One region of the Marinagarivorans cellulosilyticus genome, then DNA from elsewhere that is predicted to be linked to it. Evidence: predicted binding sites of a transcription regulator. Region 1 holds the regulator's gene; each other region holds the start of a gene.
What was found. Region 1 encodes sigma-54, which starts transcription at its own class of promoters, with help from an activator protein. Its sites were predicted from a motif close to TGGCACANNNNTTGCNNT; they were not measured.
Positions count from the first base shown of each region.

Region 2: a site for sigma-54 is predicted at 3,969-3,986, ahead of MARGE09_RS20740 (DUF11 domain-containing protein). Genes of this name have one in related genera too.
Region 3: a site for sigma-54 is predicted at 7,028-7,045, ahead of MARGE09_RS03735 (PRC-barrel domain-containing protein). Genes of this name have one in related genera too.
Region 4: a site for sigma-54 is predicted at 914-931, ahead of fliE (flagellar hook-basal body complex protein FliE). Genes of this name have one in related genera too.

Region 1 is NZ_AP023086.1:2,340,678-2,348,381, reverse strand. It holds gene MARGE09_RS09255 (KdsC family phosphatase) at 1-93, shown strand, start outside; gene lptC (LPS export ABC transporter periplasmic protein LptC) at 90-680, shown strand; gene lptA (lipopolysaccharide transport periplasmic protein LptA) at 664-1,317, shown strand; gene lptB (LPS export ABC transporter ATP-binding protein) at 1,304-2,029, shown strand; gene MARGE09_RS09235 (RNA polymerase factor sigma-54) at 2,200-3,726, shown strand; gene MARGE09_RS09230 (PTS sugar transporter subunit IIA) at 3,762-4,223, shown strand; gene rapZ (RNase adapter RapZ) at 4,347-5,240, shown strand; gene MARGE09_RS09220 (HPr family phosphocarrier protein) at 5,237-5,506, shown strand; gene mgtE (magnesium transporter) at 5,619-6,977, shown strand; gene yjgA (ribosome biogenesis factor YjgA) at 7,025-7,549, shown strand; gene uxaC (glucuronate isomerase) at 7,546-7,704, opposite strand, start outside.
Region 2 is NZ_AP023086.1:5,096,842-5,104,545, reverse strand. It holds gene MARGE09_RS20765 (hypothetical protein) at 1-111, opposite strand, end outside; gene MARGE09_RS20760 (tetratricopeptide repeat protein) at 71-1,540, opposite strand; gene MARGE09_RS20755 (N-acyl amino acid synthase FeeM domain-containing protein) at 1,802-2,353, shown strand; gene MARGE09_RS20750 (class I SAM-dependent methyltransferase) at 2,350-2,997, shown strand; gene MARGE09_RS20745 (autoinducer binding domain-containing protein) at 3,117-3,917, shown strand; gene MARGE09_RS20740 (DUF11 domain-containing protein) at 4,159-7,704, shown strand, end outside.
Region 3 is NZ_AP023086.1:946,398-954,101, reverse strand. It holds gene MARGE09_RS03760 (response regulator) at 1-1,142, shown strand, start outside; gene MARGE09_RS03755 (glycoside hydrolase family 11 protein) at 1,566-2,987, opposite strand; gene MARGE09_RS03750 (transporter substrate-binding domain-containing protein) at 3,476-4,363, opposite strand; gene MARGE09_RS03745 (alpha amylase C-terminal domain-containing protein) at 4,549-5,100, opposite strand; gene MARGE09_RS03740 (alpha-amylase family glycosyl hydrolase) at 5,124-6,473, opposite strand; gene MARGE09_RS03735 (PRC-barrel domain-containing protein) at 6,582-6,941, opposite strand; gene MARGE09_RS03730 (autotransporter outer membrane beta-barrel domain-containing protein) at 7,214-7,704, opposite strand, start outside.
Region 4 is NZ_AP023086.1:4,377,817-4,385,520, reverse strand. It holds gene MARGE09_RS17940 (GAF domain-containing sensor histidine kinase) at 1-774, opposite strand, end outside; gene fliE (flagellar hook-basal body complex protein FliE) at 979-1,338, shown strand; gene fliF (flagellar basal-body MS-ring/collar protein FliF) at 1,358-3,052, shown strand; gene fliG (flagellar motor switch protein FliG) at 3,068-4,099, shown strand; gene MARGE09_RS17920 (flagellar assembly protein FliH) at 4,099-5,277, shown strand; gene fliI (flagellar protein export ATPase FliI) at 5,270-6,625, shown strand; gene fliJ (flagellar export protein FliJ) at 6,710-7,168, shown strand; tRNA gene MARGE09_RS17905 (tRNA-Pro) at 7,331-7,407, shown strand.

The DNA.
Region 1 (7,704 bases):
AAAGGCGCCGTGCGTGAAGCTTGTGATGCACTGTTAATTGCACAAGATAAATACCAAGCTGTTATCGAATTTTATACAGGTTCTGCCGAGTGAAAAACTGGGTTTATATTTCGCTAATTTGCGTAATTACGATGACAGTCGTTTTGCTATGGGACAGCCGCCCTGAGCTACTGAACCCGCTCGCAAAAGTCGAATCCCCGTTTGAACGGTTTCCTTATGCCGTGCTACACGATGCGCGTACCAGCCACTTTGACGAAAACGGCCAGCTCAGTTACGAATTTGATGCCGTTACGCTCAAACACTTCCGCGCCGATACCCAAAACACGTCAGATGAAGATTACATGCTGATTACTGCACCTAAATTGACGCTCTACGGCGAACCCGAGCCTTGGTTTGTCACCGCTAAACAAGGCAAAGTGATGGCGCACGGAGAAAAGCTTATTTTGTGGGATGACGTGGAAGTTTGGCAAACCGAAAAAGATGCGGCAACCATCACGACAAAACTCAGCACCGAAAGTATTGATATTTTCCCACACCAAAAACGCATCAGCACCGATGCGCATGTACATATCGAAAGCTCAAACGGCACTATTGATGCCGACGGCTTAGAGGTCGATATGATCACCCAACGCATCAAGTTACTGGCCAACGTGCGAGGACAGCATGAACCTATTCAGTAAAATGGTTGCCGCTACACTACTGTGTGTCGGCGCCAATGCCGTCGCCCTGCAAAGCGACCGCAGCCAACCCATTACCATCGACGCAGACAGCGCCGAGCGCGACGAGCTAGCCGGCACAACCACCTACTCCGGCAAGGTTGAAATGGCACAAGGCTCGATGCGTATTAACGCCGACGAAATTGTGATTTACAACACCAAAGATAAAGTCACCAAAATTATTGCCAAAGGCAAGCCTGCCGCCTACCAACAAAAGCCCAGCGATAAAGCCGGCAAGGTAGTCGCTAAGGCCAACATATTGGAATACCGCATCGACCAAGAAACCTTACGGCTATTAGAAGGTGCATCCCTTCAGCAAGAAGGGACTAGCTTGTCGGGAACAACGATTGAATACGATGTGCGCAAGTCTGTTGTGAAAGCGGATAGCAACAATAAAGATAGCGGCCGCGTACGCATGGTTATTCCTCCCAAAGCACTGCGCAGCGAACTGCCCGATAGTGAAGTTAACGATCCGAAAAGCAATCAGACCAACCCAGAAAACGCCACGCAAGGCCAGCTAGACGACAAGCGCGAAACGCCAAATATGCCAACCACACCCGACCAAAGCGCAGTAACAGGAATCGATAATGGCCACTCTTGAGGCAAAAAACCTCGCCAAAAGCTATGGCGCCCGAAAAATCGTTTTAGATGTTTCCATGAGTGTAGACACCCACCAAATTGTCGGCTTGCTCGGCCCCAATGGCGCGGGTAAAACAACCTGTTTTTACATGATTGCCGGCATAGTGCGCGCCGACCATGGGCAAGTGTTTATCGATGGTAAAGACGTTAGCCGCAAGCCCATGCACGAGCGCGCAAGATTGGGCTTAGGCTACCTACCACAAGAGGCCTCCGTTTTTAGGAAGCTGACCGTCACCGAAAACCTGCTAGCTATTTTAGAAACCCGCAAAGACCTCAAGCGCAAAGACCGCATTGCAGAAGCCAATAAACTCTTAGAAGAGTTCCATATTACCCACATCAAAGACAGCCTCGGCATGGCCCTGTCCGGTGGAGAGCGCCGCCGCGTTGAAATCGCCCGCTCTTTAGCGGCCGACCCAAAATTTATTTTGCTCGATGAACCTTTTGCCGGAGTAGACCCTATTTCGGTTTCCGACATTAAGCATATTGTTTCGCACCTTCGGGACCGAGGTATAGGCGTGCTAATTACCGATCACAACGTTCGCGAAACACTGGATATTTGCGAACAAGCCTACATCGTAGGTGAAGGCCACATTATTGCTTCCGGGTCGCCGGATACGGTCTTGGAAAACGAGAAAGTCAAGGAAGTCTACCTTGGGCAAGACTTCAAGCTTTAAGTCAATATTCATTAGACGATTTGAGCGCTAGCACGCAACCATTAGATTTTTTCGATATGGCCTAAAGTTTGCTTTTACAGGCCATTGCAGTACATCGCAGGGATGACTACAATCACTTTAAGACGCTCTCAATTTGTGCAGAGCAAAAAACTTGATGGATTTATTCTTCGATGAAGCACTCTTTGCAACTCAAACTCGGCACTCAGCTGACCATGACGCCTCAGTTGCAGCAGGCAATACGCCTATTGCAACTTTCGACTCTCGATCTGCAAAACGAAATTCAAGAAGCTCTTGAAAATAACCCGATGCTAGAAGTCACTGAAGACAGTGGTGCTAGCGATAGCAGCGGCGATGCCGAACGCGCAAGCAATGCGCAATCAGAATTACCCGCCGATAGCGAGACGCCTGTAAAAGCTGCCGAAACAAGTCCAGAAAATACCAATGATGCCAACGAGCCTGCCGCCAGCGACGATTGGAGCGAAAATATCCCCACAGATTTAGCGGTTGATACCAGCTGGGACGACATCTACCAAAGCGGCTCGAGTGGCAGCGGCCTATCGCGCCCCGAAAACGAAGATTTCGATTACGACTCGCGCAACGCCAGCGCCGAAACCTTACAAGACCACCTGATGTGGCAACTAAACCTCACGCCCATGAGCGATACCGACCGCGAGATTGCAACCGCGATTATTGATGCAGTCGAACCTTCTGGCATGCTAAGCCAAACCTTGGACGACATCTTCGAGGGCATGCAGAAAGTCTTCCCCGACCTTGAAGACGACGAAGTCGCCGCCGTATTGCGCCGCGTACAGCAGTTTGACCCACCAGGGGTTGCCAGCCGTAACATTAGCGAATGCCTGTACCTACAACTGTTACAACTACCGGAATCCACCCCCGGCTTTGCCACAGCCAAAGCGCTCGTCGCCGATTACCTGCCGCTACTCGGCAGCCGCGACTTCAAACAATTAATGCGCAAGCTCAAAGTCAAAGAACCCGAGCTTCAAGCCGCTATTGCTTTAATTCAAAGCTTAAACCCCAAACCCGGCGACGCCATCAGCGAATCAAGCACTGAATATGTCGTACCCGATGTATTTGTTACAAAGGCTAATAACCGCTGGCAAGTGCAACTTAACCCAGACATTGCGCCAAAATTAAAAATCAACTCTGATTACGCCTCACTGGTTAAGCGTGCCGATAGCAGCAGCGACAACACCTATTTAAAAGACAACCTACAAGAAGCGCGCTGGTTTTTAAAAAGCCTACAAAGCCGCAACGAAACACTGCTTAAGGTTGCCACTTGTATTGTCGAACGCCAGCAGGGCTTCTTGGAGCATGGTGCCGAAGGCATGAAGCCAATGGTTTTGCATGACGTTGCCGAAATGGTCGAAATGCATGAATCGACAATTTCACGCGTAACAACACAAAAATACATGCACACTCCGCAAGGTATTTTCGAGCTTAAATACTTTTTTTCCAGCCACGTGGCAACCGAATCCGGCGGCGAGTGCTCATCTACAGCCATTCGCGCCATTATTAAAAAATTAGTCGCTGCCGAAAATACCCGAAAACCCTTAAGCGACTCTAAAATTACAGAATTACTGGCCGATCAAGGTATTAAGGTTGCGCGACGAACCATTGCAAAATACCGAGAATCATTACAAATTCCACCCTCGAACGAGCGCAAGCAACTTGTATAATAGTTGGCTTTAAGTGCTATAAGGCTGAGTTATCTATGCCACTAGAGAAAATGCTATCGGCGAACCGTGTACTGTGCGGCACCGAATGTACCAGTAAAAAGCGCGCCCTTGAGGCGCTGGCTGAATTAATATCCAGCAGTGTACCTGCGTTAAAAGCAGATGATTTGTTCCAACAATTAATTACACGAGAAAGGCTTGGCTCGACCGGCATTGGCGAGGGTATTGCCATCCCTCATTGCCGTTTTCCAACCGGTGGCGTTTCTATTTGTGCCGTAATGACGCTCAATAACGCCATTGATTTCGACTCGGTAGATAACACACCGGTTGATTTGATCTTTGCCATGCTAGTCCCAGAGGACGCAGACAACGATCATTTACAAAATTTAGCTGCGCTGGCTGAGGCACTGCAAGGCACCGATTACGCAAAAACATTACGCGGTGCCGGTAGCAATAATGCCCTATACACTGCAGCCGTCGCGCCATTCAAAGAAAGTTAAAAGAACGGCTATAGGGCACCTGAAGGTCATAATTGTACTCTACACTGTGAAGCAAAAAATTAATTGACCAACCGTGGCGCCAGACTATTTTCATGTTTACCATTATTTCACGAGGAGGTTACCATGCAGTTTGTTGTTGTTAGCGGGCGCTCTGGCTCAGGCAAATCAACGGCTTTACAGCTTTTGGAAGATTGCGGCTATACCTGTATCGACAACCTGCCAGTGAGCTTACTACCCGCATTAATCACTCAAATGAAAAGCGTGGATAACGGTAAATTGTTTTTAGCCGTAGGTATTGATGCCCGCAATATTGGTGGAGATTTAAGCCGATACCCAAGCATTATCCAGGCCTGCCAGCTCGAGGCCTCACAATTTACCACCATCTTCCTAGACGCCAGCAATACCGTATTACTTAAACGCTTTAGCGAAACACGACGCAAACACCCGCTCTCTAACGACAAAACAGGCCTGCAGCAGGCTATCGATAGCGAGCGCGCCATTCTAGAACCCGTCGCCGCACTTGCCGATATTACGCTAGATACCAGCACTCTAACCTTGCACGAATTGCGCAGTGTGATTCGCAAAAAAGTGGTTGGCGAAGACAGTAAAAGTGCCGCTTTAAGCTTTGAATCTTTTGGTTTTAAATACGGCATGCCAGTAGATGCAGACTTTGTTTTTGATGTGCGCTGTTTGCCTAATCCATTTTGGAAACCCGAGCTTAGAGGTTTTACCGGCCTAGAAGAGCCCGTACAGACCTTCTTATCAGAACAGCCCGAGGTTATGGCAATGGCAGATGATATTGCTGCATATTTATCAAAGTGGCTGCCCTCTTTTCAGGCCAATAACCGAAGCTACCTTACTGTTGCCATTGGCTGTACCGGTGGCATGCACCGCTCAGTATTTTTGGCAGAACACCTGACGAAAGTGTTTAAAAATACCTATGGCAATGTACAAGTGCGTCACCGTCAATTAGCAGGACAAGCGCAACCCATAGCGCATTTAGTGGCCAAACAATGAGCGAACAAACAACAACGATTTGCAACAAGCTAGGCCTACACGCAAGAGCAGCCAGCAAACTAGCCAATACAGCCAATCAATTCAGTAGCAAAGTTACCGTTAGCTGCAATGGCAAAGCGATTGATGCCAAAAGCATTATGTCGCTTATGCTTTTGGCGGCTTGTAAAGGAACCGACATTACCATAACTGCCGAAGGTAGCGATGCTGACCTCGCTGTAGCCTCTGTAGTAGAGCTTATTAACAACCGCTTTGATGAGGACGAATAAAAAACTCGCTTTACGCCAATCAATATCAGCAATTAATAATAGCCGTGCCTACAAAGGCGCGCCGAATCGTCTACCTTTGCGTAGCCACGTCGTGACCATCGAGCTGTAGTCAATGCCAAAGAGCAATAGCCACTCAAGTACCGAAAAACATTTCGGCCATATTCACAATCTACTGCAAAGCGGCACGCTAAAACAGGTTAAGCATTCGCTGCGCGTGCTAACGCCTGTGCAACTAGCGCGCGTTATCGAATCCTCCCCGCCGCATACACGCAGCGTGATATGGGAGCTTATTGGTAAAAGCGCACGCACCGAACTAATCGAAGAGCTGCCAGAAGATATTCAATCGTTTTACCTGGCGCAAATGAATACCGAGGATCTCGTTGAGTTAACAGAAACTCTCGAAACCGATGACATCGTTGATATTCTACAAAACTTGCCAGACCAAATTACTCAGCAAGTTTTAGAAGCCATGAGCGATCAAGATCGCGAGCGCGTAACAGCGGTTTTGGCCTACCCAGAAAATACCGCCGGCGGCTTAACAAATACCGATACCATCACCGTCCGGCCAAAATTTACACTCGATGTTGTACTGCGCTACCTGCGCCGGCACAACGAATTGCCACCATCAACAGACAGCCTGATTGTCGTCAATAAAAAAGATATGTATCTCGGGTTATTACCGCTGGCAACACTGCTTACAAAACCCGGTGATACCACTGTGCGCGAAGTGATGGTAACCGATGCAAACCCTATATCAGCCGATTTAGACGAAAGCGATGTCGCGAAATTATTTGAACAAAACGACTGGGTATCAGCCCCTGTTGTTGACGAGCAAGGCAAACTTATTGGCCGAATCACAATCGATGACGTAGTCGACGTAATTCGTGAAACAGCCGATCACTCATTTATGGGTGCCGCAGGTCTTGATGAAGAAGAAGACACGTTCGCGACCACAGCAAGAACAACCCCCCGCCGAGCATTGTGGCTTGGCATAAACCTTATAACCGCTCTACTCGCCTCAAGCGTCATTAATTTATTCCAAGACACCATTGATAAGGTCGTCGCGCTTGCAGTACTCATGCCCATCGTAGCTAGCATGGGCGGCGTTGCCGGTTCGCAAACTTTAACCGTCGTGATTCGCGGCATGGCATTAGGCCATATTAGCCGCAATAACTTAGGCTGGCTGATGAGCAGGGAAGTGCGCGTTGGCATTATCAACGGTCTATTATGGGCTTTAGTCATGGCAGGTATTGCCGGTTTATGGTTTGGCGATTGGCGGATCTCGTTTATTATTGCCGCCGCGATGATTATTAACCTTATTACCGCAGCACTGGCAGGCGCACTACTCCCAATTGGCCTAAAGGCCATGCGCATAGACCCAGCCTTAGCCGGCGGCGTTACACTAACAACCATTACCGATGTGGTAGGCTTTTTTGCATTCTTAGGTTTAGCTACCTATTTTTATGCTTAATGCGCGCACACGTTTTTAATATTGGCACCAAAGAATAGGTTTGAGTTATGCAAGATAAACCCGAGCACGATACTGATTATGACGATGAAATCGTCAGTAAAACGGCGATTAAAAAAGAGTGTCTTGCGTTACAAGACCTTGGTGAAGCACTCACCGAATTGAAAGATGATTTGCTCGCAAGAATACCGCTAGAAGAAACCCTCTACGATGCCATCATAGAAACACGCAACATTCGAAAAAATGGCGCCAAAAAGCGCCACATGCAATTTATTGGAAAGTTAATGCGCGCCGCCGACCACGAAGCGATTCAGGCTGCCTACCAAGAAATAGAAGACGAGCAACAAGGTGACGCAAGACGACTACACATTGTAGAGGGCTGGCGCGATCGCCTTCTGGACAGCAACGACACCAGTGCCCTCTCCGACTTTTATAACGAATTTCCATTTGCAGACCGCCAGCAAATTAGGCAAGTGTGTAAAAATGCGCAAACAGAAAAACTAAACAACAAACCGCCAACCAATGCGCGTAAGTTGTTTAAATTATTGCGGGAAACTTTGCGCCAAGCCACTTAATCTGGATCTAATCCCAGCTCGAAATAGCGGTTCGCGTTATGAAAGCAAACGTTAGCAATTAAACCACTCAGAAGCGCCCAATCATTGGGGGCTTCGCCTGCGACTACCCAGCCGCCGACCATTTCACATAAAATACGCCGAAAATATTCATGCCG
Region 2 (7,704 bases), 2.6 Mb from region 1:
AGCAACACTTGGCAATAACGCGACCAGCCATATCAACATAGGCACTGCAAAACGATTTAACGGCAACATACTATTGGGCACCAAGCTTAAGCACTTGTAAATAAAGGTCATAACTCACTCCAGATAGGGGGGGGAGCATTTCGTTAGCGCTGATTTGGTTTTTTTGATGTTTTTTAAACCGAGCGATACATTCTTCAGCTGCTTCATCGTTAGGCGCATCAGCTTTAGCGATTAGGGCATGTAAGCAAAAAATCTCTGGGTATTGATCAAGCTTTTGCGCCGAACTAAGAAATTTTTGTGCATTGTTAATAAAAGTCAGCGCCTGCGCATTCGACCCCATTTTCCAGTGTGCCCACGCTCGGTTTTTAAAAATGACCCCCATCTGTGTCCATTGCTCTGAAGGCGTTTGTGCACTGATATTCGCCTCAGCTTGATCAAGCAGTACCAAGGTGTCACTTACTCTGTCTTGCGCCAATAATAAAAGGGCGAGATTATTATAAGCTTGCGGTCGCGTGTGCGAGTCTTTCTCAATACCGGCACGGTAATACTGGATGGCGTTTTCAGTATCGGCTAGGGTGGTGTATATCTCGGCGAGTAGATAGTAGGCATCTACGAATTCGCTATTAGCTTCCAAAACCTGCTTTAGAGCAGAAATAGCATTCGCGTATTTCTTATTATTCACAGCATTTACCGCTTGCTGGTAACCCTGTTCGGCATTCGGTTTGGGGTATAGCCACCAAGCCGCGCTGACGATAAATACCAGTAGCCATGCAACCAAGAGAGCACGCCGCCAATGGTATGACGCCGCTAAACCTCTCGCTATTGAAGGTGATGCTGTTACTGTTGAGCTGCTCGGTAATGGTGCGTTTTCGTTTACCGTGCTTATTTGCTGGGGGGTATTACGCGTAGCAAGAAAATTTTGAATACTTTTAATAGTTTGGTCAAGACCTAGGCCATTGGTGTAATGGGCTACAGCGGGGCTTTCGCATGATAAACCGGCCACACCTTCGCCTGACGGAGTTTCGATGAATTGCTCGACAGGTAGCTGCTGATCTCGGCAAAATTCAAAGTATCCCAGCATACCCATTAGCAATGAGTACCGGCATTCGGCGAGGTCAGTAGCAGAGCACTGCTCGCCATGGTCTTCATCTATGCACCGCGAGTGGTCTCTAAACCCACCAGCCACTTTGAATATACTACTCACACGGTGGGCGGCAATCCCTGTTGTTTTTCCCGAGGTAGGAAAAGACTGAATAGCAGCAAAACCGTTTCGATGGATGTGCTTAACGACGAGCTTAATAAGGCGATCTCTCGCAGAGGCTTCGAGAGTGTTTTTAATATGCGTAATATAATGAAGAAGGTGATAACCCTCCCAATAGTTTTTTAACTTTTGTGTTTGTACACTTTCTCTGTTGTCGCCTGACCAGGCCTGCATAATTTCTATAGCGCTTTTTTTACCTTCAGACCCCATAGCGGCCTGAAGCCGCTCTAACACGGCCCGGTCTTCTGCTCTCAATATTGGCGGCTCTTGAATAGTCATCAATCAGATAAGTCCAATAATTACAATGCAAACCTCCCGACTCCCAGTGCAGTAACAGCAGGTATAACACCTCAATTTATTCGTTTTCTGGTGTATTAATTCAATAGTTACATATTTTTACGCTATTCGGAACACTTCGGAACGTTTTCTGAAGATTTACCCTTAGTTTCAGGATGAATTCTGAGTGCCTTGGGGCCAACAATAAAGCCTGTGTACCGGTACACATCAACTTATTCAATTTATATTTATTGGAGATGTGTGATGAGTAAAAACACAGGCTGTAACAAAAGTGAAATTTCTGTGGTCGTTGATGATCACGTCCGAGAAGAAATAAAGCAGTTTAGAAAAATTAATTTAGGGGGAATTTATCCCCATATGGACCTAGATAATGATGTATTAGATGGCAGCGCACTGACCTTTTATACCCGCGCCAATAACGGCGAGATAAATAGCACCGCTCGCCTTACGGTAGATAACCCTTATGGCTTCCCGCAGGAGGCTTACCTAGCTGAATACCGAGCGCGCGGTGTCAGAATGATGGAATTGGGTCGCTTTATCATCAAAGAACGCCATCAAGGGTTGGAAAAAACATACTACCGGACCTTTTATAACGTGGCCCGCAACCTTCAATGTAATGCCATTGTGATGTCGATGCAGCCGCACCACGTCGCTTTTCACAAGCGCATGGTTGGCTTGCGCGTACTAGCAGAAAATACCGTTAGTTATGGCGGGCCTTTTTCACTGGCGTGTGTGGTTTGGGAGCTGGATGCCACGACCCCTAAATTTTTCAAATGGTTAGGAGAGCAGCTATGAGAGATTGGAACGCTTATGCAGCGCCTTTTCACTCGGTCATGCCCAGTGAGCTGGTCACGGTTAATCGCTCGGTGGCTGAGCAGTTATTTGGGTCGGTGGTAGATTTCGGTTGCGGGCCGGGCAAAGTTATACCTTTCGCGTTAACCACAAACAGAGTTAATGGCTATTTAGGTGTCGATATGTCTCCTGAAATGGTGAAGTGCGCTCGCTGGGTGGCAAGCCATTACCCAGGCAAGCCTTGTAAAATTGTGCAAGCCAAAATCGAGCACTACAGTCTTAGCTCTAAAGCAGACTCAGCCCTTTCAATTAATAGTTATTACACTTGGCCCGACCCTATGCGAATATTGCGCCATATTGCCAGCCAACTGAAAGTTGACGGGAGTTTTGTTCTCGCTACAATCAACGCCAGCTTAGATATGAACGCATTACTAGAAGAAGCTGAAAAAGAGCAATTAGCGAATCCTTATTGGCAGGACTTTAAACGTTATAATCAGGCGATTTTTCGTTGTAATACCTTTAACTTGGCAACCCTTGATGAACTTGTAGGCCAAGTGCGCCAAGTAGGGTTTGTGGTACGCGATGCTCATACCAAGTTCTATGCAGGCGGGTTAAACTACTTAACCCTCACTAAAGGGCACCTTTAAAAGCCAGGCTGCGGTGTGAACTTTAGCGTTACAAAACAAGCTTTTACACTGCGCGCAGGTTTGAGCTTGTTTAATTGTTTGCATCAGGCGAGGGCCTGTTAACCATCGGGGATGGGAGCATGACTTTTAATGTCAAGGATCTAGGGCAGTATGTGGCTAGGCTTTATGCAGCCGATAACTTTGAACAAGCCTTTAATATACTCCACGATCAAGCCCTCAAATTGGGGTATGAAGGTGTACTTTACACTTACATTCCCCAAATTTTATTAGAGTCTCATTTTTCTCGCGCGCCGGTGTACCATGTATCTGATGGCTATAGCCCTGCCTATTTAAAGCATTACACCGAAGCACGCTTTGACCAAAACGACCCTCTCATAAAAGCCGTAATGGGCGGCGTGCAAGAGCCTGTTGAGTGGTGGGGTGAAATCAACAAACAATATATGGCGGGCAATAAAGCCAGCCGAGAAGTCATCGCCACCGCTAACGATTATGGCATTTCAAATGGCATCACATTACCTTTAATGTCTTCTGCCAAAGGCATTGCTGGCGCTAGTTTTATCAGCTCCGAGCGTTGTCATTTTAATACCCTCAATAACGAAAACTTAGCAATGTTGCGCTTATGTACAGAGCTATTCCATAAGTTCATTATTGCTGATGCCTCTTGTGTCGGTTACTTTTTAAAACCGCTGCTCGATTCTTTAAGTAAAACCGAACGCCTATTCCTGATAGGCTTGGCTCAGGGTAAGCAGCCCTCGCAAATTGCCTCTAAGTTAAATAAAAGCGAAAAGTACCTCGAACAGTTAATGTTAAAACTGCGGCGCAAATTTTCTAATTCACCCGTCGACACTACACCTACACTAAACCGCAACCAAATTCTTTACTATGTGGGCCTATCTGGGCTGCTCGAGAATATAGATTAGCGCGCCCATGCCATCAAGGTAGGATTTCCTATCTATCTCACCATTGTCGCTTCGCATACCATTTCCCATGAGCATTCTGTAGAGCGGGGGCTACGGAATTAGCAGGTGCTTGTGGTTAGTCCTATCATTCTTGTCACTCGTGAATAGCTCATTCATCCATCGATTATAAATTATTGGGGTACTGACAATGAATTGTACGGGCTTCTCAACGAGAGTTTCGTCAGCAAAAAGAAATACATTTTTGCTTTTTACAGCATTAAGTCTCGCCGCATGTGGCAGCAGCGGAAGTGACGACGATGTTTCCAAGCCACCTACGCCGAGTTCGAGTAAAAGCTCAGTGCAAAGCACAAGCTCCAGCGTAATATCTAGTTCCAGCTTAAGTGCAATGCCCAGTAGTTCGAGCGCCGTTATCAGTTCGAGCTCAGTAGCCAGCGCTCAGTCAAGCTTGCATGTCAGCAGCTCTAGTGTCGCAAGCGTTATACCCAGCAGCTCACCGGTTAGCTCAAGCAGCCTTACCATGGTACAAAGCAGCCCAAGCGCTGTAATAAGTTCTAGCGCGAATAGCTCATCGCTAAACTCAAGCAGTTCGAGTTTCAACTCCAGTTTATCGAGCTTAAGCTCTAGCGCGAGCGTGCTCTCAAGTTCAAGTAGTTTGAGTAGCTCGAGCAGTTCGCCAGTACCACCGAGCCTCGAAAATTTTACGCTGTCAGACTCCCCGGTTTTTGTTGGCACAACCGTTACTTTTAGTTGGAGCGCCAGCGATGAAAATAATGATAATTTGACGTGTTATTTAGATATCAATAATGACGATAACGTCGATTACACGATTAATAATTGTTCGGCCAATAACTCGCAAGAGCACGTGTTTAATACCGCCGGGCAATACAGTGCACGCCTCATTGTTGATGATGGTGAATTAACACCTATTGAGCGTGTGGTGCAGTTCAGAGTTATCCCTAAATTATCGACGAGCATAACCGCTAGCGGCCCCGTTGTGGCCGGCGAGAGATTGCTCTATACAGTCACTATTGGCAATGCGACAGCCCTACCAATGACTGATGTGAATGTTTCACTGACACTACCCGACGAACTATCGTTTGGATACGCAAACGATACGCAGCCTAATAGCTCACGGTGCGGTAATAATGCCTGTACGCCAGGCGAGGTGGCAACATGGAACTTCGAAAATCTAGCGGCCGGCGAAAGCCGAAGCATACATATTAATGCGCTCGTGGCACAAGCGACGTTAGATAACACTATTATCGACTTACCATTCACATTTAATGCTGCAGGCCTTAGCGAATTCAGCATTATTAAAAGTGTAGAGGTACTTAATAGCCCATCGGCCGATCTTATTTTAAGTGCAAGTGCCGACCCCGTTATGCAAGATGAAAGTTTTGTATATCGCATCGATTTTGGTAATACCCAAGCCACTGCCCTCGAAGGCACGCAATTGAGTGTTATGTTGCCGGCAGGTATTACTGTTGATTCGATTAGTCATAGCGGTACAGAGGTTTCCCCCGGTATCGTTCAGTGGGATGAAAGCGATGTTAGCGTTGGCCAATCACGCCACCGCGAAATTACCGTAACGGCCGAGGGCGACTTCAAGCCAGGTGAATTGCTTCATGCTCGCGCAGCGCTAACTTACGAAGGAATGGCTGTAGAACACTCAGCAGAAATTGCGTTGAGTGTCGTATCGAACCCTTTACCATTAACCATAAATATCAGTAGTTCGGCTGACCCAGTCGTGCATGAAAATCGTGTTACCTATACCTTTACAGTAGGCAATACTTCATTACAACCGGTTGACGATGTTACGGTTTTAATTCGCTTGCCAGCAGAGCTATCGTTTAGCTACAGCAATGATGCAGAACCGAATAGCTCTAGATGTGGTAATAACGATTGTACCGCTAACGAAGAAGCATGGTGGACATTCGAAACTTTAGCCTCAGGCGAAAATCGCACGATTACGGTGAATGCAATCATCGATACTGTACTCAGTGGCAACCTGATTAATTTACCTGTGAGTATGACATCTCCAAATTTAATCGATGATATTGTATTGCTCAAAACGCTTGCCGTATTTAATACATCTTCGGCGGACTTCTCCTTAAGCGCGAGCGCAGATCCAATCGTTGCTGGCGAAACATTCAACTATCAACTGGACTTTGGCAACACCAGCGCCGGCGCACTGAACAATACTGAGCTGCGCGTTGATTTGCCTCAGGGCGTATTTGTCAACTCGATCAGTAATGGCGGTATGGAAGTAACACCGGGCGTTGTGGTGTGGAATGAAAGCAATGTAAGCGTCGGCGCCTCATTGCACCGTGAAATGACAGTAACAGCAGATTCAAACCTTTCCCTCGGCAGTGTATTAAAAGCTCGCGCGCAATTAACTTTTGATGGCGGTCAGGCAATAGATAACACCACAGAATTTGTCTCGAGTGTTACAGCCAATAACTTACCATTGATGGTCGATATTAGCAGCGCTACAAACCCAGTGGTAAGCGAAGAGCACGTGATGTACACCATCACCTTAGGTAATACATCGTCACTGCCTGTTAATGATGTTACGGTCATGGTTCGTTTACCGCAAGAGCTCTCATGGAGCTACAGTGGTGATGCTGCACCAGATAGCTCTAGGTGCGGCAACAATGTGTGTACGGCTAATGAAGAAGCTAGCTGGAGCTTCGATACTTTAGCAGCCGGTGAAAACCGCAGCATTACCGTCAATGCACAGGTTGATAATGTCCTTAGCGGCAATCTTATTCATTTACCTATCCGCATAGTTTCGCCAGATTTTAACGATGATATTGCTTTGGTAAAGACGCTTGCTGTTCACAATGCGCCGTCTGCCGATTTAATAATAAGCGCCAATGCTGACCCAGTAACACGAAACCAGAACTTTGTTTATCAGTTTAATTTTGGCAATACCAGTGCCGATGCATTGAGCGGCACACAATTGCGAGCATTTTTACCCGAAGGCGTTACTATTGATTCGATAAGCGATAACGGTATGGAAATATTACCGGGCATTGTGGTTTGGGACGAAGGTAGCCTCAGCGTTGGAACTACAGCTAGGCGAGAAATACACGTAACGACTAATTCCGACATTAGCGAAGGCGCAATATTAAAAGCCCGTGCGCAATTAACTTACGATGGCGGTCAAGCCATCGATAACCAAAGCGAATTTGCAAGCAGCGTCATTGACGCGCCGCCACCAATAGTTATCGATATCACCAGTTCGGCCAATCCTGTTGAGGGCGATAGCCGCCTTGTTTATACATTTACAGTCAGTAACCACTCATTGCAGCCAGTTAATGATATTAATGTGATGGTGCGCTTACCTAAAGGCATATCGTTTAGCTACAGTAATGATGCAGAACCCAATAGCTCGAACTGCGGTAATAATGTATGTACAGCGACGGAAGAAGCAAACTGGATATTTGCAACCATGGCCGCCGGCGAAAGTCAGACAATAACGGTTAATGCACAAGTGGCAGAAACACTTAATGGGCAATTAATTCATTTACCCATACGAATAACGACAGCCGGTTTGAACGACGATATTCAGTTAATAAAAACGGTGGCGGTTTACAATAATTCACCCGCCGAATTGACAATCAGCGCTAGCGCCGACCCAGTCGTTCCTAACCAAACATTTAGCTACCGCTTAGACTTTGGTAACACTAGCGGCTCGAACTTGAGCGATCTTGTAGCGCGCGCCTATTTGCCCGCTGGCGTCAGCATTGACTCGATCAGTGATGACGGTACCGAAATCGCAAAC
Region 3 (7,704 bases), 1.4 Mb from region 1:
CAGAACCCCCACTACGCAATGCCAGCTACGCCAGCAAATTACTCGGTGAAGTACTGCTGCAAGCTAATCAAATAGATCGCGCCGAGCAACATTATCAAAAAATTGTGGCCGACAAACCCTTAGAATGGGCGCGGCTAGGCCTTGCCTTTGTCGCCCAAGCCCGCGGGCAGCTCGACGACGCCAATGCCATTTTCACCGCCATTAGCCGCGACAATCCTTTTTGCCTTGCCGCCTTTGACGGCCTTGCCAAAAACTACCACCTACAAGACGACTTTATCAACTTGCAAAAAGCCATCGCCGCTGCCGTTAAGGCATCGCCGGCATCTATTCTTAGGCAAAAAAACCTAGCCAATATTGCCGAGCAAAACGGCGATATTCCAACAGCCTTGGATGCGCTGCGCGAATGCGTTCGCTTGGGTTACCACAGCTGTTATGGCGATTGGCAAGATGCTTACCGGCTAGGCATGAACACTGCCGATATGCCGGCTGCACTACTAGAGGAAAAAGATAAACTGCCCGAGGAAGCCCTAAAGATTTTAAAAGCCGCCACCAATTATTTTGACGTTTCTAACGAAGATTTACTGCGCATGCAGTTTTTGCAAGGCCGGTTACAATTTTTGTCTCACCAAGGCGCACTTGGCGAGCAATCTATTTATAAAGCCGAAGCACTGTATTGCGAATTAGAACAGGGCGATGTCGTGACGGATATTGCCCGCGTTAAAGCTATTCGCACACTCAAAGAAAACACCCGCGCCGAAGAATTAACGCAAGATTTAAAAGAGCAATACTCTGATGACCAAAAAGCATTGCAAAAACTCGACGAGATTCTAGACGAGCCGGCCAGTAAAAAGAACCGAAGAATACTGGCCGAAACCAACAAAAAAGGCATTCAACTTTACAGCGAGAAAAAGTTTGATGAAGCCATTCACTGCTTTCAGCGGGCACAAGTTTTATTCCCACGGCACTTGGGTATTCAGCTCAATATTTGCCAAGCCTATATTGGCAAACACAACCGCGGTGATGCTGGTGATATCGATCAAATAGTGCAAGAAATGCTTGCCACCATACGCAACCAATTAACGCCTTCAGACCCACAATTTGCGCGCTATAAAAAGCTGCAGGAAATGGCGCGTACCATTTAACCTAAAAACCACAGTTCAGCGCAGAAAAGATTCGTGAGCGATTGCAGTGACTGGGTTTCGCTCAATCGACGTAGTCGCCTTATTGGTCATGAGCTCGATTGATCGGAGACCAGGTGCGGTAAGCGATTGTGAATACTTTCGTGATTTAACTGCGGTTTTTAGGTTTAAGCCCACCCCAACGATCGTTTTCGCGCAGAACTAAGGTTTTTAGGGTTACGATAGGCTCCAGCAATAAGCAAAGCCGAATATCGTTAACAATAAATATTGATCGTGTATTTTAGGAAATGGCAGCAAGATAAAAAGTGTGGGCTTTAGAGTTCTGCCCAGCTTGCTCTTTGCAATAAAAATTAAAGGCATTAACCATTCCAGGGCTAATGCCTTTAATACGCCCACTAAGCAGGGGCGCTTTCAACCGCAATAAAACTATTGCTCTGTAGCATCCCACACTTGGCCAGAGGCCGTGCCATCACTGCCGGGATTAAACACCTCAACAGCCATCACCTGATAAGTGGGATCATCGCTGGCATCAAGGTTATTCATATCCGGTAAAATCCAGCCCGTATCAGTCCAGGCTTTAACATGATCGGCAAATATAATTTTATGATCTTGCCCTAGCGGGCGCTGCTGTGAAGGCTTGCTCCAATACTGGTAAAACGTAGAAGGGCTATTAATTGAAGGCTGTTGCTGCCGTATTGAACGGTAAGTGGAGTACTCAACTCCATCACTCACAAAGGTCTTACCGTAAGTTGCCCCTTGACTGGGGTCGTAGCTCCAGCGCTGTAAAATGTAATATTCCACTAAATGCGCAGGGTCCGACTTGGGCATGTCTTTGTCATAGCCCCAACCGTACATAGTAATATAACTAGCACCACTATCACTGTCGAAGCGGTATCCGATTACTCGGTCTTCATCACCATAATGCCAACCGGGGCCACCCACATAATTGTAACCGCCCCCCTGCCAAGTCACGCTGAAATCACCGTTGGTATCCATCGTTAACGAGGTCGAGCCGCCATCTTTCCAGTGAGTAAAGAAAAAATCACCAATATGACCCGTCGCATGATTAGACGTAATTACGGTTCGTTCATTGTATTGCTGGGTGTACGCCGAAAATTTAGAAAGGTCGGTACTTACATCTGGCACAAAGGCGGTATCTAACTCGCCATCGTTAGAGTAAATAGCAAAGCCGGCAATAGTTGGGTTTTCTACCCCTGCCTGCAGTTCAATAGAAACACTGCCGTCATTTACCGCCACATTAGTAAAAGTTTCGCTATAACCGCTGTCATGCCCTACTCTCGAAAATAAATCCAAATCGCTAATAACAGGGGTTCCTTCAAGCGCGACACCAAAGCTACGCGCACCGTCAGAGGTTTGGTAAATCTCGGCAAAATGCAGCTCTACCGTATAACTACCATTGGCCGTCACTGGAATTTCATAACTAAGCGCGCCGTAACGCTCTGTTTGATACAGCTCGCCACCAGTAACAAAGTCGTCGGTGCTATTACTTGTACCGCCGCGACCATATTTATCGCCGATAAACGCCACCCCATCTAGGGTTGTCGCTGAGCCGCCAGCGTTAATCGCCACAACAAGCGCTAAATCATCAGCCACAGTACTCGTCGAGCTACTCGATACATTAACGCTTGAAGGCTGCGCTATAACGCTTGCACTACTCGCACTACCAATAGACGAACTCTGTACACCGTTAGCAACTGAGGAGCTAGTCGCATCAGCGGACGAGCCAGAAGAGTCCGTTTGTGAAACGCAACCCGCAAATAAGGCCGCAACAAATAATGCAAGGCTGGACTGACCAAAACCCGCCAAAGTGAGTATTTTTTTTGACATAGAGATACCCTAATAAATCGTTATAGAAATTATTTTTCCGACATTACAAACAAACTAAACCATAGTGCGCACACGGTAAAAAAGCGCAATCGACCTCGCATTTAGGCTATTAATTTAACGACTAATCGCCCAATGCGCCATGCACAAAAAAGCCGATAAACTCTAACTAAGTCACAGCGCCAATAAAATACTAGGGGAAGAGTATACCCTTTATATCAAGGCGCAATAAAGAACACCCCACCAGAATTCACGCCTTTCGTCAGAAGCTAAAATACGAAAAAAATAAAAGGTAAATAAAAACAAAATAAAAGGTAAAAAAATTATTTAAAACGAAGCAAGAGCTGCAATTTTTAACTCAAAGCTAGCCCTTTATAAACACAAAGAATATTCGGTAGGTACATTTAAACTGAAAGGGAAATCATCTTCGCTCAGAAAACCTAGCGCAATAATTAATCCGCAGGTAAAACCAGCATCACAAGCTGTTTCTTTTAAGGGGCCGTAGACAGTGGGGATTCTGCCCTGAGGTTAAACCATAGATCTTCCTGCGCTACAGGGAAATCAATACGGTTACTCAATGGAATTATTGTTCGCTCGCTCAACCTTGCACGCTGAATAATACCGGAGAAATGACGATTAAATAGCAAGTCGAAATCGCCATCGGTAATCGCCTGTTTAAGGCCTATCGCAATGGCGTTAGCTAAACGCTTGTTGTCAGAATTCACAAAAAAGTAATAGGCTGCAGGATACCGAATTACAAGACTAGTTTCGACATACAAACCCAGCGACTCAAACAACCTTAGCTCGCGCTCCACCTCGATAATTGAGCGCGGAAAATAATCAATTCGGTGATGGCTTAGCATCTCGAATAAGCCCCGCCAGCTGGGCAAGCCCCGTACTTTAAGGCCGTTATCTTTTAGCACTTGAGTGTCAGGCCAGTCATGTCCCTGCCCTGCAACAAATTGCGCCAGCTGCGCTTTCGTTTTTACCTTTAAAAATTTCGCTTGGTCCTCGGCACGAATAAAAAATACCCGCCAACCAATTAACCCTTTAAACAATGGCACTTTAATAGGTTTAAGTGTATTTTCGCGCCCACCACTGGCATTCAACCAATGCACCATGTGCTGGTTAGCTTTCAAAAACTCTGCGCTTCTACTTTCTACCATAACGGGCAATTCGACACCTTCAAGCACGTAAGGTATTTTAGACTTATCCAACGCCAGCCTAAGCAACTCTAAAAAATAGAGGTCAAAATCGCGCTCGTATTTATCCAACATTTTAGGGTATTGCGCAACCAACACCCCTCCATTCGCATGATCATTAGGTGATGCAGCTTGCGGAACAACAACACTTTGACCACGGGCTTGTGAACAGAGCAAAAAAAACCCACAAAGGGCGTAAATCAAGATGTATTTATTGTTATGTAGCACTGAGATTTCCAGCATTTTTTAATATTGCTATCCAACCACAGTATTGAAAAATTAGGTACAACAAAAACAAAAATAGCGCCACAAGGGCGCCTTTGGCGACAGCAATATGCCTACTAAGGGCAAAAGCATTACCGCTACTTAAACAACAAGCAGGCGTACGCACCAATGGTTGTAACAATTTGCCCCTCTGCAATATAACCGTGCCCTACATCACCAAAATCGTCACAATAAATACGCGCATCACTATTAAAGACTAATTGTGCATTTTCACGAATATTGTGCATAGGTACTGGGTAATCATAGACAGTGTTATTACCAAAATTAAATACCACAACAAAAGAATCTCTACCGTTGGCATGGCGTGATATCGCCAGAATTTTAGCCTCGTGATCCAATACCAAAACTTCTGTATTTTCGCCCGTCAGTGCATCGCCTTCATTGTATAAATCTAAACGCTTAGCGATAAGGTCTTTATGTAATTGCAATATACCGCCATAAGATTCAGCTTGCGACCAAGCTAAGGCCTCTGAGTCTTTAAACCAACCGCGCTGTAAAAATTCTTGGCCTTGAAAAATCATCGGTATGCCGGCGCTGGTTAACGTTAAACAGCTCCCAAGTACCGCACGCTTAATAGCAAAATAATTAAGGGCACCTCTAAAAATGCACTTTTCCCGCGATAGCGGCATCAGCTCCGTCCTCGAGTCCTCATTTACACACGTAAACTGCGGCTCTCCGGGCGGTGCTTCTTTGCTCTCACAAAAAAATTACTATTTTTAGAGGTGCCCTTAAGGCTATCATCTATCTCGCTTGGCACGCGCTGCTTACCATTTGCCACCTCATCGTGTGATTCGGTATATACAATACGCGAAAAAGGCTTGCCATTATATTCACTTAATAAGGCACTTTCTAAAGCGCTTAAATTGCGATCGGCATCATTAACTTCGAGAAGAAAAGATCTAACCGGATGAACGAAGTTTTTATCCCATTGCGCATTAAAACCTGCACCGCCGTCTTGCGTACCTAAAGTAATTGCTGCATCACCTTGCAAATCTTCCGATATCATTAGAATATTAGGATTAATCGTATGCGCCAAATCATTTATTCTACGGCACATATCCCAACCTTCAGAAATAACATCGCCATCATCAAACGCATTGCCATTGATTGTTCGCATAAAAACAGTCATATCTAGCCGCAAGCCATCAACGTGGTATTCTTCTAGCCACATTCTTACATTATCCAAAATAAAATCTTGTACCTCCTTGCGACCATAATCGGGGCGCGTATCCCCCCAAGGGGTTTCACTGCGGTGATCGTTATAAAAATAAATGCCGCCTTTACCATTTTCACTCCAGCCATCAAATTGCCATAGTGCAAGGTCACTCGGGCCAAAATGATTAAACACCACATCTAACACTACCCCAATCCCACAATCGTGAGCAGCTTTTACAAAGCGTTTAAATGCATCTGGCCCGCCATAAGCCGATTCGATAGCGAATATATTGGCGGGGTTATACCCCCAAGATAAGTCGCCAGCAAACTCGGCTACAGGCATTATTTGCACTACGTTAACGCCCAGCTGGCTCAAATAATCTAACTTTTCAATAAGGTCGTCAAAGGTTCCAGGTACGCCGTCTTGAGACATTGCGTAGGAGCCTACGTGTAGTTCATAAATAACCAGACTATTGTGCGCGGGTAAATGATAATGCTCCTCCTGCCACTCAAAACTATCTTTATAAATAATGCCATTGCCCGAAGAATTTGTGACAGACCGAGCATAAGGGTCGATTCGCGTAAAAATGTGCTTGCCCGATTTTATTTGATACAGGTATTCATCTCCTTCGGCAAGGTTATCTAGCCTTCCATACCAATAACCTTGTTCTTGCATCAGCTTCTTAGGTTTTCGTTTACCCCAATCATTAAAATCGCCAACAACGGCTACACTATCTGCATTGGGAGCCCAAACTTTAAAAGTACATGTACCGTCATCATTAAGTGAAGCGCCCATTGGCAAATCAAGCATATTCAGTGACGGCTTATTCAACGCCATAATATTCATAATAAACGCCTCGACCCTCCAACCTCGCATTCACAAAACGGCGGATAGGTAGCCAATAAATTTAATTTTTAGGAAAACATAAGGCTGCGAACTAGCAGCCTTATAGAATTAACCCTGTTTGCGACAAGCTGGTGATGCACTATAGTGCCGATAAACGCTATTGATAAACTCTGCGTCGGGGTATTGCGGCCAGTTATCTTTATCAAACCCTGGCGCATCTTTTAGTCGCTCTTTGCTAACATTCAATACGAGCTCTTCGTTTTTAGTATCAAACGAAAATTGATCCAAAGGGATTGCAAACAGCTTTTCACCTAACCCCATAAAACCACCAAAAGATAAAACAGCATATGCGACTTTGCCATCGTTCCAATCAACGACTAGGTCTTTAATCTCGCCAATGTCTTTCCCTTCAATATTTTTTACACTGAAGTCACGCATTGACGATGCGGAAAGTAACGGAGTATTCATAACATAAACCTTATTTTTTGATTAAAATCACCTTGTCAGCAATCGCTTTACAACAATCGCATCGCTGCCAAAGCACCGATTAACAAATAGCAGGTAGCATGCCAAAATAAAAATAAGATTTAGAAAGATACATCTCCCCTGAGCGCGCCGATTTCAGGGGGTCCGTGAAAAAAAGTAGAAAGGCAGTGAAAAAATTGAAAGGCGTATATCTGTAAAATCTACAGTATGGTTTTAACGATATTACAAAATATACAGCAGGCAGGGTGCCCCGCTTAAAATACTTTACGCAGCCCTAGGCTTACGGATTTTTGCTCTAGGTATTCATGCAAGAATGTTTGCTCTAACGCCACAAAAAAGCTTATACCATTAGGTAACACAGCGGCTGACCCAAAACGCATTCTGAGCCAATTTTGATCTGGCGCCTCGTTAAGGAACGCCAGCCGAGGGGCATCTGACCGAAGATCCTCTGCGAATGTCGCTGTTAGCAAACGCTGCTTATCGCTCCATTCATGAAGCCAATCCATATTGAATTGAAAATTAATCACACCAAACGATGCACTAAAAGCCCGGCTTCCCTGTACGCCCAATGTGCTAATCACAGATTTTTCGACTTGCCGGTCGAACTGCAAAGTCATCGGTGTTTCGCCACTTTCGTCAAAGCCGTCCATTATCGTTTTACGCTGCGCCACCCCAGCACGCGGACCCACAGTGAAAGCAGACCAATTAAAATCGTAGCCGCCATTTAAGGTTATATTCAAACTTC
Region 4 (7,704 bases), 2.0 Mb from region 1:
GGCGTTCTCTAAAATGGTATTCACAAATTCGAGAGCGTTTTCAGCCGGGCGTGCAATCTTTTGCGCTATTTGTTGGATTCTTTCGGGCGAGGCGTTGGGTTTTGTTGCCATTTTAGTTAGCCCGATAATAGTGCCTAGCGGGTTGCGTAAATCGTGCGCTACGTAGCCAACAAAGCGTTTCATTTTTTGGTTAAGGGCCAGCAGGTGATCCTCTTTGTTGCGCAAAAGAATGAAGGCGCCAATGGCGTTGGCCATTAACACAATAAGGTTTCTTTCGTGTGTGGAGAAGCCGTTTTCGCGCGCCGATACAGAGGTGAAATTTAGTGTGCCAAACAGTTCGTCAGCCACAAAAATAGGCGCTGACAAATAGGATTCTAACTTAAGGTTTTCGTATACCGGGTGGCACCGCATATATTCTAAAGCCCCCACTTGTGGAAAGCCTAAAACCTGTTGGCTTTTAATGACTTCGCGGCAGTAAGTGTCTTCCAGCCCAAATTCCTGTCCTTTTTCGAGTACGTCTAGTGGGCTTATCACATCACATACTGTGTAGCTGTTGCCAACAATGCGGCTAACAATACCTGTTTCTAACCCAAACACCTCTATACCAGAGACTAAATATTCGTGAATCAGGTCGTCAAAATTTTCAAATCGGCTAGCGGTTAGTAAATGGATGCGCGTTAGGTTGCTTAGCATGGCGCGTAGTTGTTCGTTTTCGCTGGCGGATGCATCCATGCTGATGTAAGTCGTATCTTCTATAAAAGAGGGGTAGTCCATGGCGAATCCAAGTTTGTAGTGTTGGCTATGTAGCCAATTATAGTCAACGCTTGCGGGTTTTGTGATGTGAGGATAAGTAGCTTTATTGGGTAGCTTTTTGTCGCTTGAAATTTATCGTATCCCTCGGTGTTTAAGTTTCTGGCCTGCTTTGTGCTCTTGTGTGTAGTAAGGGTAAAAACGCCAAACCTTTGGCAGGGTAGAACAATGACAGATCGTGTTGACATTAATCGTTTATTGACAGAGATGCGCTCCATTAAATCGCAAACGCAGGCTTTTGGCGGCGTGGAGGGCGCTAATGGCATTCGCCCTGGCGGAATCAACCCTGTTGAAAATAAAAATCGCGTTGATTTTGGTGATGTTTTTAGTCAAGCAATTAATAAGGTGAATAATATTCAACAAGAATCTGGCGCGGTTTCAAAAGCTTATATTCAAGGTGACCCCAATGTGAGTATCAGCCAAGTAATGATCGCATCGCAAAAATCCAGCGTTGCTTTTCAAGCGGCGACCCAAGTCCGAAATAAGCTTGTTGAGGCTTATAAAGACGTCATGAATATGCCAATTTAATGGTGTGAGGTAGCGTTAAATGGCAACGGCAGAAGCAGCAGGTGAAACAGTACAGGTTAAATCCAGTGGTGTTAAAAGCGATTTAATTGAAGGCTTTAATAATCTGAATTTGGTTCGGCAAGCTGGCTTAATGGTTGGCATTGCAGCCAGTGTGGCTATTGGTTTTGCTGTGGTGCTATGGACGCAGGGCGACGATTACAAACCCTTGTATGGCAGCTTGGACCGCCTTGATAGTAGCGAAGTGGGTGAAATCCTCGATTTTAATGATATCGCTTACAAGGTCGACCCGAAAACGGGCGCGCTGTTGGTCTCTGCCGATAAAGTGCATCAGGCGCGCTTAAAATTAGCGGAACGAGGAATTCCGGGGAATCAATCAATTGGCTTTGAGCTGCTTGATCAGGAGCAGCCGCTTGGAACCAGCCAGTTTATGGAGTCGGCGCGTTATAAAAGAAGCTTAGAGGGAGAGCTTTCGCGCACTATTTCTAGTATTAACTCAATTCGAGGTGCAAGGGTGCACCTCGCCATTCCTAAAGCTTCTGTATTTGTGCGTGATGGGCGCGAGCCGTCGGCCTCTGTATTTTTAGATTTATTCCCTGGGCGCAATATCGAAACGCGCCAAGTTAAGGGTATTGCCAATTTAGTGGCCTCAAGCATTCCCGAATTAAAAATTGAAAACGTCACGGTGGTCGACCAGAAAGGCAACTTGTTATCTGTTGGGGTAGAGGACGAGAGGCTGGTAATTGCTGCTCAGCATTTGGATTACACCAAAAAAGTAGAAAACGATATTATTTTGCGGGTTCGCCGCTTGTTAACCCCCATTATTGGCGATGGAAAATTTAAAACAGAAATTGCTGCTGATTTAGATTTTACCGAGGTTGAGCAAGCCGAAGAATCTTTCAATCCAGACTTACCGGCAATACGCAGCGAGCAAACGGTAGAAGAGTTGCGCAAGGGCGCAGGCGGCCCAATGGGGATTCCTGGGGCGTTAACGAATCAGCCACCGGATGGAGGCAATGCCCCTGAAGTTGCCAACGGACAAGATGGCGAAGGCGGTGGTGCAAGCCCGTCTAATTCACGCAAGCAAGCTGTCCGCAACTATGAACTGGATCGTACGGTTAGTTATACCAAGCATGAAAAAGGGCGCGTGCGGCGGTTATCTGTGGCGGTAGTTGTCGACGATAAAATGCAACCAAACCCAGAAACTGGCGAGCTAGTTCGCACGCGCTGGACTGATGCAGAGTTAGAGCGCATAGCCATATTAGTGCGCGATGCGGTTGGTTTTTCGGCGGCGCGTGGTGATAGCGTCAATATTCTGAATGAATCCTTTATCAATGATTTAAATACCCTCGACTACACCATGCCGTGGTATCAAACGGCGTGGTTTAAAACGCTGGCCAAGCAATTGGCTGGGGTATTTATTATTGGCTTATTAATTATTGGTTTGTTGCGCCCGGTACTTAAAAGTTTGGCGCAATCGGGCTTAAAAGCGCGAGCAGAAGATGAAGCAAAAGAGCTAGCGGCATTGCAAGCGGCAGGTGTGGATTCGTTCGACTCACTAAGTGATGAAACCGTTACCTTAACCGGTGGTGATGCCATGGCCTTGCCCAGCCCAGAAGAAAGCTACGAGCAGCAATTAAATGCTGTAAAAGGTTTAGTTGCAGAGGACCCAGGCCGTGTAGCGCAAGTAATAAAACGTTGGATTAACGAAGAATAATGCCGAGGATTAATAATGCCTAATAACCCGCCGGCACAGGAAGAAGCCAAAAAAGTTAATTTGCCCAAGCTGGATCAGGCTGCGATTTTGTTAATGTCGTTGGGTGAGTCCACCGCGGCAGAAGTGCTTAAACATATGGGGCCAAAAGAGGTTCAGCGTTTGGGTACGGCGATGAGCCAGCTAAAAAACGTACAGCAGTACGAAGTGGAAGTGGTGATTGCCAATTTTATGGATGAAGTGCGCACCCAAACGGGCTTGGGTATGGGGGCAGATAACTATATTCGCAATATGTTGGTAACGGCATTAGGGTCGGATAAGGCCAATGGCTTAATCGATCGCATTTTAATGGGTGGCAATACCACCGGGTTGGATACGCTTAAATGGATGGAAGCGCGTTCTATTGCCGACATTATTCGCAACGAACACCCGCAAATTCAAGCCATTGTATTGGCGTATTTGGATGCTGATCAGTCTGCAGAAATTTTGGCTTACTTCCCTGAAAAAGTGCGTTTAGATGTAATGATGCGCGTTGCATCGCTCGATACAGTGCAGCCGAGCGCCTTACAAGAGTTGAACGATATTCTTGAGAAGCAATTCTCTGGTAACGCCGGTTCGCAGACTAAAGATATTGGCGGCTTTAAAACGGCGGCTGAAATTGTCAATAATTTGGATAGCTCTATTGCTAATGAGTTAATGGAGTCGATTAAAGAAGTTGACGAAGATATGGGTACGCAAATTTCCGATTTGATGTTCGTCTTCGAGAATTTAAAAGATGTAGACGACCGCGGTATACAGGCTATTTTGCGCGAGGTGTCTTCAGAACTATTAATTACTGCCTTAAAAGGTGCCGACGAAGATCTACAAGAAAAAGTATTTGGCAATATGTCTAAGCGTGCTGCCGAATTAATGCGCGATGATTTGGAAGCTAAAGGACCGGTTAAATTATCTGAAGTGGAAACGGCGCAGCGAGAAATCTTGGCAATATGCCGCCGCATGGCCGATGCGGGTGATATTTCGCTCGGCGGCGGTGGTGAGGCAATGGTTTAATGAGTGCTCAGCCCCCAGGACGCATTCCTTTTGAGGATATCGCAAGTGCTAAATCGTGGCTGTTGCCTGAAGTTAATGGCAAGGTTATTAATGGCGACGAGCAGCGCAAGCGCAAAACCCAAGCGGGCAAAAATAAGGCACAGCAAAATAAGCGCTCGGCACCAGAATCGCCTGTTGTTAGTGAAGATGTTGATCCTCCGGAGCCCGAGCAGGTTAAAGGGGTAACCGCTCAGCAGCTAGAAGAAATTACACAAGCGGCAGAGCAAGATGGTTTTGATAAAGGTTATGCCGAAGGTTTAGAACAAGGCAAGCTGGATGGCCGAAAAGCCGGCTACAGCGAGGGCATAAAAGCAGGCACTGAGCAGGCAGAAAGTGAGCATGGCCAGTGGCTAAAAGAGCAAGGGCAGCACTTGCAGCAGTTATGCGAAGCGTTATTTTCGCCGCTTGAGCATCAGCAGCAAGCACTCGCAGATACCACGTTGGATTTAGCGTTGGGGCTGGCAAAGCATATTCTTCAACAAGAGTTGCAATTAGATTCGCGCAAGATCATTGCCGTTGTCGATCGTGCTCTAGAGGCCTTACCGCCTGTCGAAAAAAATATTGCCCTGTACCTTCACCCTGATGACGCCAATGCCTACCGCGATTACGCACCGCAACCGATAGCTGCCGATGTGATTCACGAGGATGCCTCGCTTACGCGTGGCAGTTGCAGTGTAAAAAGCGAGCATAGCTATATTGATTACTCGGTAGCTGCGCGGCTTGATGAGTTTGTCGCTGCGTTGGCTGATAAACCCTTTGATAGCAGCGCTGCAACAAGCGAGGTGCCATCGTTCGAGCGGGAGCCTGTTTCCCAGCCAATTTCCCAGCCAAAAGAGCCGCAAGCAGCTATTGCCGCAGAGGTTCCCCAGCAAGCGCAGGCAGAGGCCTCCACGCTTTCGCCTCAGCCAGAAAATAAAGGGGCAGAGGGTGAGGGGGGCGATGATGGCCGCGATGATTGGAGAGATGGTGAGGGCCCCGAGGTAAATAAAAAAGAAGGTGTAACCGGTGGCGGGTCAGACACTGAGGCACAGGAAGAATTACTTAAGGCGCCGCTAGAAAAACAAGCGGATCAAGCCCAAGGGCCAGTAAGGCCTGAATCACAAGCGCCAGCAGGCGAAGGGCGTGCAGTAGATGATTGACCTTCCTATCAGCGCTAGCGAACGCTTAGCCGGCAAGCGGCAATATGCCAGTTTCGAGCGCTTACCTCTAGCGGCCGGGCGGCTAACGCGAATGGTGGGCTTAACATTAGAGGCTGTGGGACTAAGTGTGCCGGTGGGCACCTATTGTGAAATTATTCGGCCCGGGCGCTCGCCTGTAGAGGCGGAAATTGTCGGTTTTAGTGATAGCACGACTTACCTTATGCCTATTCGAGCGGCAGAAGGGCTAAAGCCGGGCTTGGTGGTAAAACCGGTTAATGGCGCTGACCGCATACGCATAGGTGAGGCAAGCTTAGGGCGAATTATCAACGGTTTGGGGCACCCTTTAGACGGTAAGGGGCCGCTAGAGGGCGATGCCACGCTCGATATTAAACCGCAAACTATTAACCCAATGGATCGCGAGCCGGTTGTTACTCCGCTAGATGTGGGTATTCGGGCAATTAATGCGCTGCTTACGGTGGGCGAGGGCCAGCGCTTGGGGCTATTTGCCGGTAGTGGTGTCGGTAAAAGTGTACTTTTAGGCATGATGACAAAGTTCACCGAAGCGGATGTTGTGGTTGTGGGTTTGATTGGTGAGCGCGGCCGTGAGGTAAAGGAATTTATCGAGCATATTTTAGGTGAGGAGGGCCTTAAGCGCTCGGTGGTCGTAGCGGCCCCCGCCGACGAAGCGCCCTTAATGCGTTTGCGGGCTTCCTATTTGGCAACTCGCATAGCCGAACACTTTCGCGACGAAGGCAAAAAAGTGCTGCTGTTAATGGATTCGCTTACCCGCTTCGCGCAAGCGCAACGCGAAATATCCTTAGCCATCGGCGAGCCGCCGGCCACAAAAGGGTATCCGCCCTCGGTGTTTGCACGCTTACCCGAATTGGTGGAGCGCGCCGGCAATGGCGCCAAAGGGCAGGGCTCGGTTACAGCCTTTTATACCGTGCTGACCGAAGGCGACGATTTACAAGACCCGATAGCGGATTCTGCGAGGGCTATTCTGGATGGTCATATCGTATTGTCGCGGCAATTGGCCGAGGAGGGGGTGTACCCCGCAATCAACATAGAGGCCTCGATCAGCCGTGTAATGCCCAATATCGTGCCGCCAGAGCAGCTTAAAATGATGCAAAACTTCAAGCAGCTATTGGCTGCTCATCGTCAAAACAAAGATTTAATTTCAGTGGGGGCCTATGTACCTGGCGCCGATGCAACCATTGATCGGGCCATCGAGCGGCACCCGCACCTTATCCAGTTTATTAGCCAGGGGCTTACTCAAAAGGCGCAGTATGCCGAGAGTGCCGCTCATCTTAAAAATGTTATCGCCGGTCCAGTTCAGGCCAAAAGTTAGGGGTAGGGCGCGTATCTTTGTGTGACGGAGCTGTAATTTAAGTTGCACGCAGGTAGGCGTTGCTAATCTCGCAGGAGAGTACGCATGTCAGATAAAACAAAGCGAATGAGTTTGATTCTAGAGCTTGCAGAAAAAGACGTAGAGTCCGCGGCAAATACCTTCGCCGATGCCAAAGCGCGGCTCGCTTCAGAGCGACATAAACTCGATGATATTCTCAATTACTTAAACGATTACGCAGCCGCGAACGAAGCCGGTAATTTGCGGCTATCATCAGAGCAGCTAATGCGTCAGCGTGCTTTTGTAGGCCAGTTATCACAAGCGCAATCACAGCAGCGGTTACTCATCGCGCAAAACGAGCGCGACGTCGAGCATAAGAAATCACTCTGGCAAAAAGCCCACCTCAAACAGCGCGCCATGCAAGATTTGGTTAAGCGCATGAGTGACGAAGCCCAAGCCCAAGCCGATAAAAAAGAAGAAAAGCTACTGGACGAGTGGGCGCAGCAACAATTTGTCCGTTCGGAGTCCCACGCTAAGCTGCATTAACCTTAGTGCTAAAGGTTGCCGGCTAGGTGCTTGCTATGTTTAGGGCAAATCAAGTCGGAATAAATGCTTGCAAATTCAAATGATTGGCGTAATATTCGCGCCCAGATCAAGGCGGCAACCTTGCGGTCGACAGACTTGGTCTTTGGGTAGTTATACCAATCTCGGGGCATAGCGCAGTCTGGTAGCGCACCACACTGGGGGTGTGGGGGTCGTAGGTTCAAATCCTGCTGTCCCGACCAAACACTTAGTGTTCACGGTTGGTGATCACTAACTGGGGAAAAACTATTTCCGCAAGTGGGGAAAAACTCCAGTCACGTTCAAAAAAGGCTCGCTTCGGCGGGCCTTTTTTGTGTCCGGAGAAAAATCTCTCTACCGATTAAGTTCCAGCTGAGATGAAGCACCGACTCAAAGTCTGCGTTGCTACTAGAGTAGAGTTTGGGCGAGGGTATTTTGTTGTGAACCTTGCCGGAAACTGGCGAGTTTCAATGCTGGCGCATTATCGTCGGACAATCAACTTCGCGACTCTCCTGTAGCAG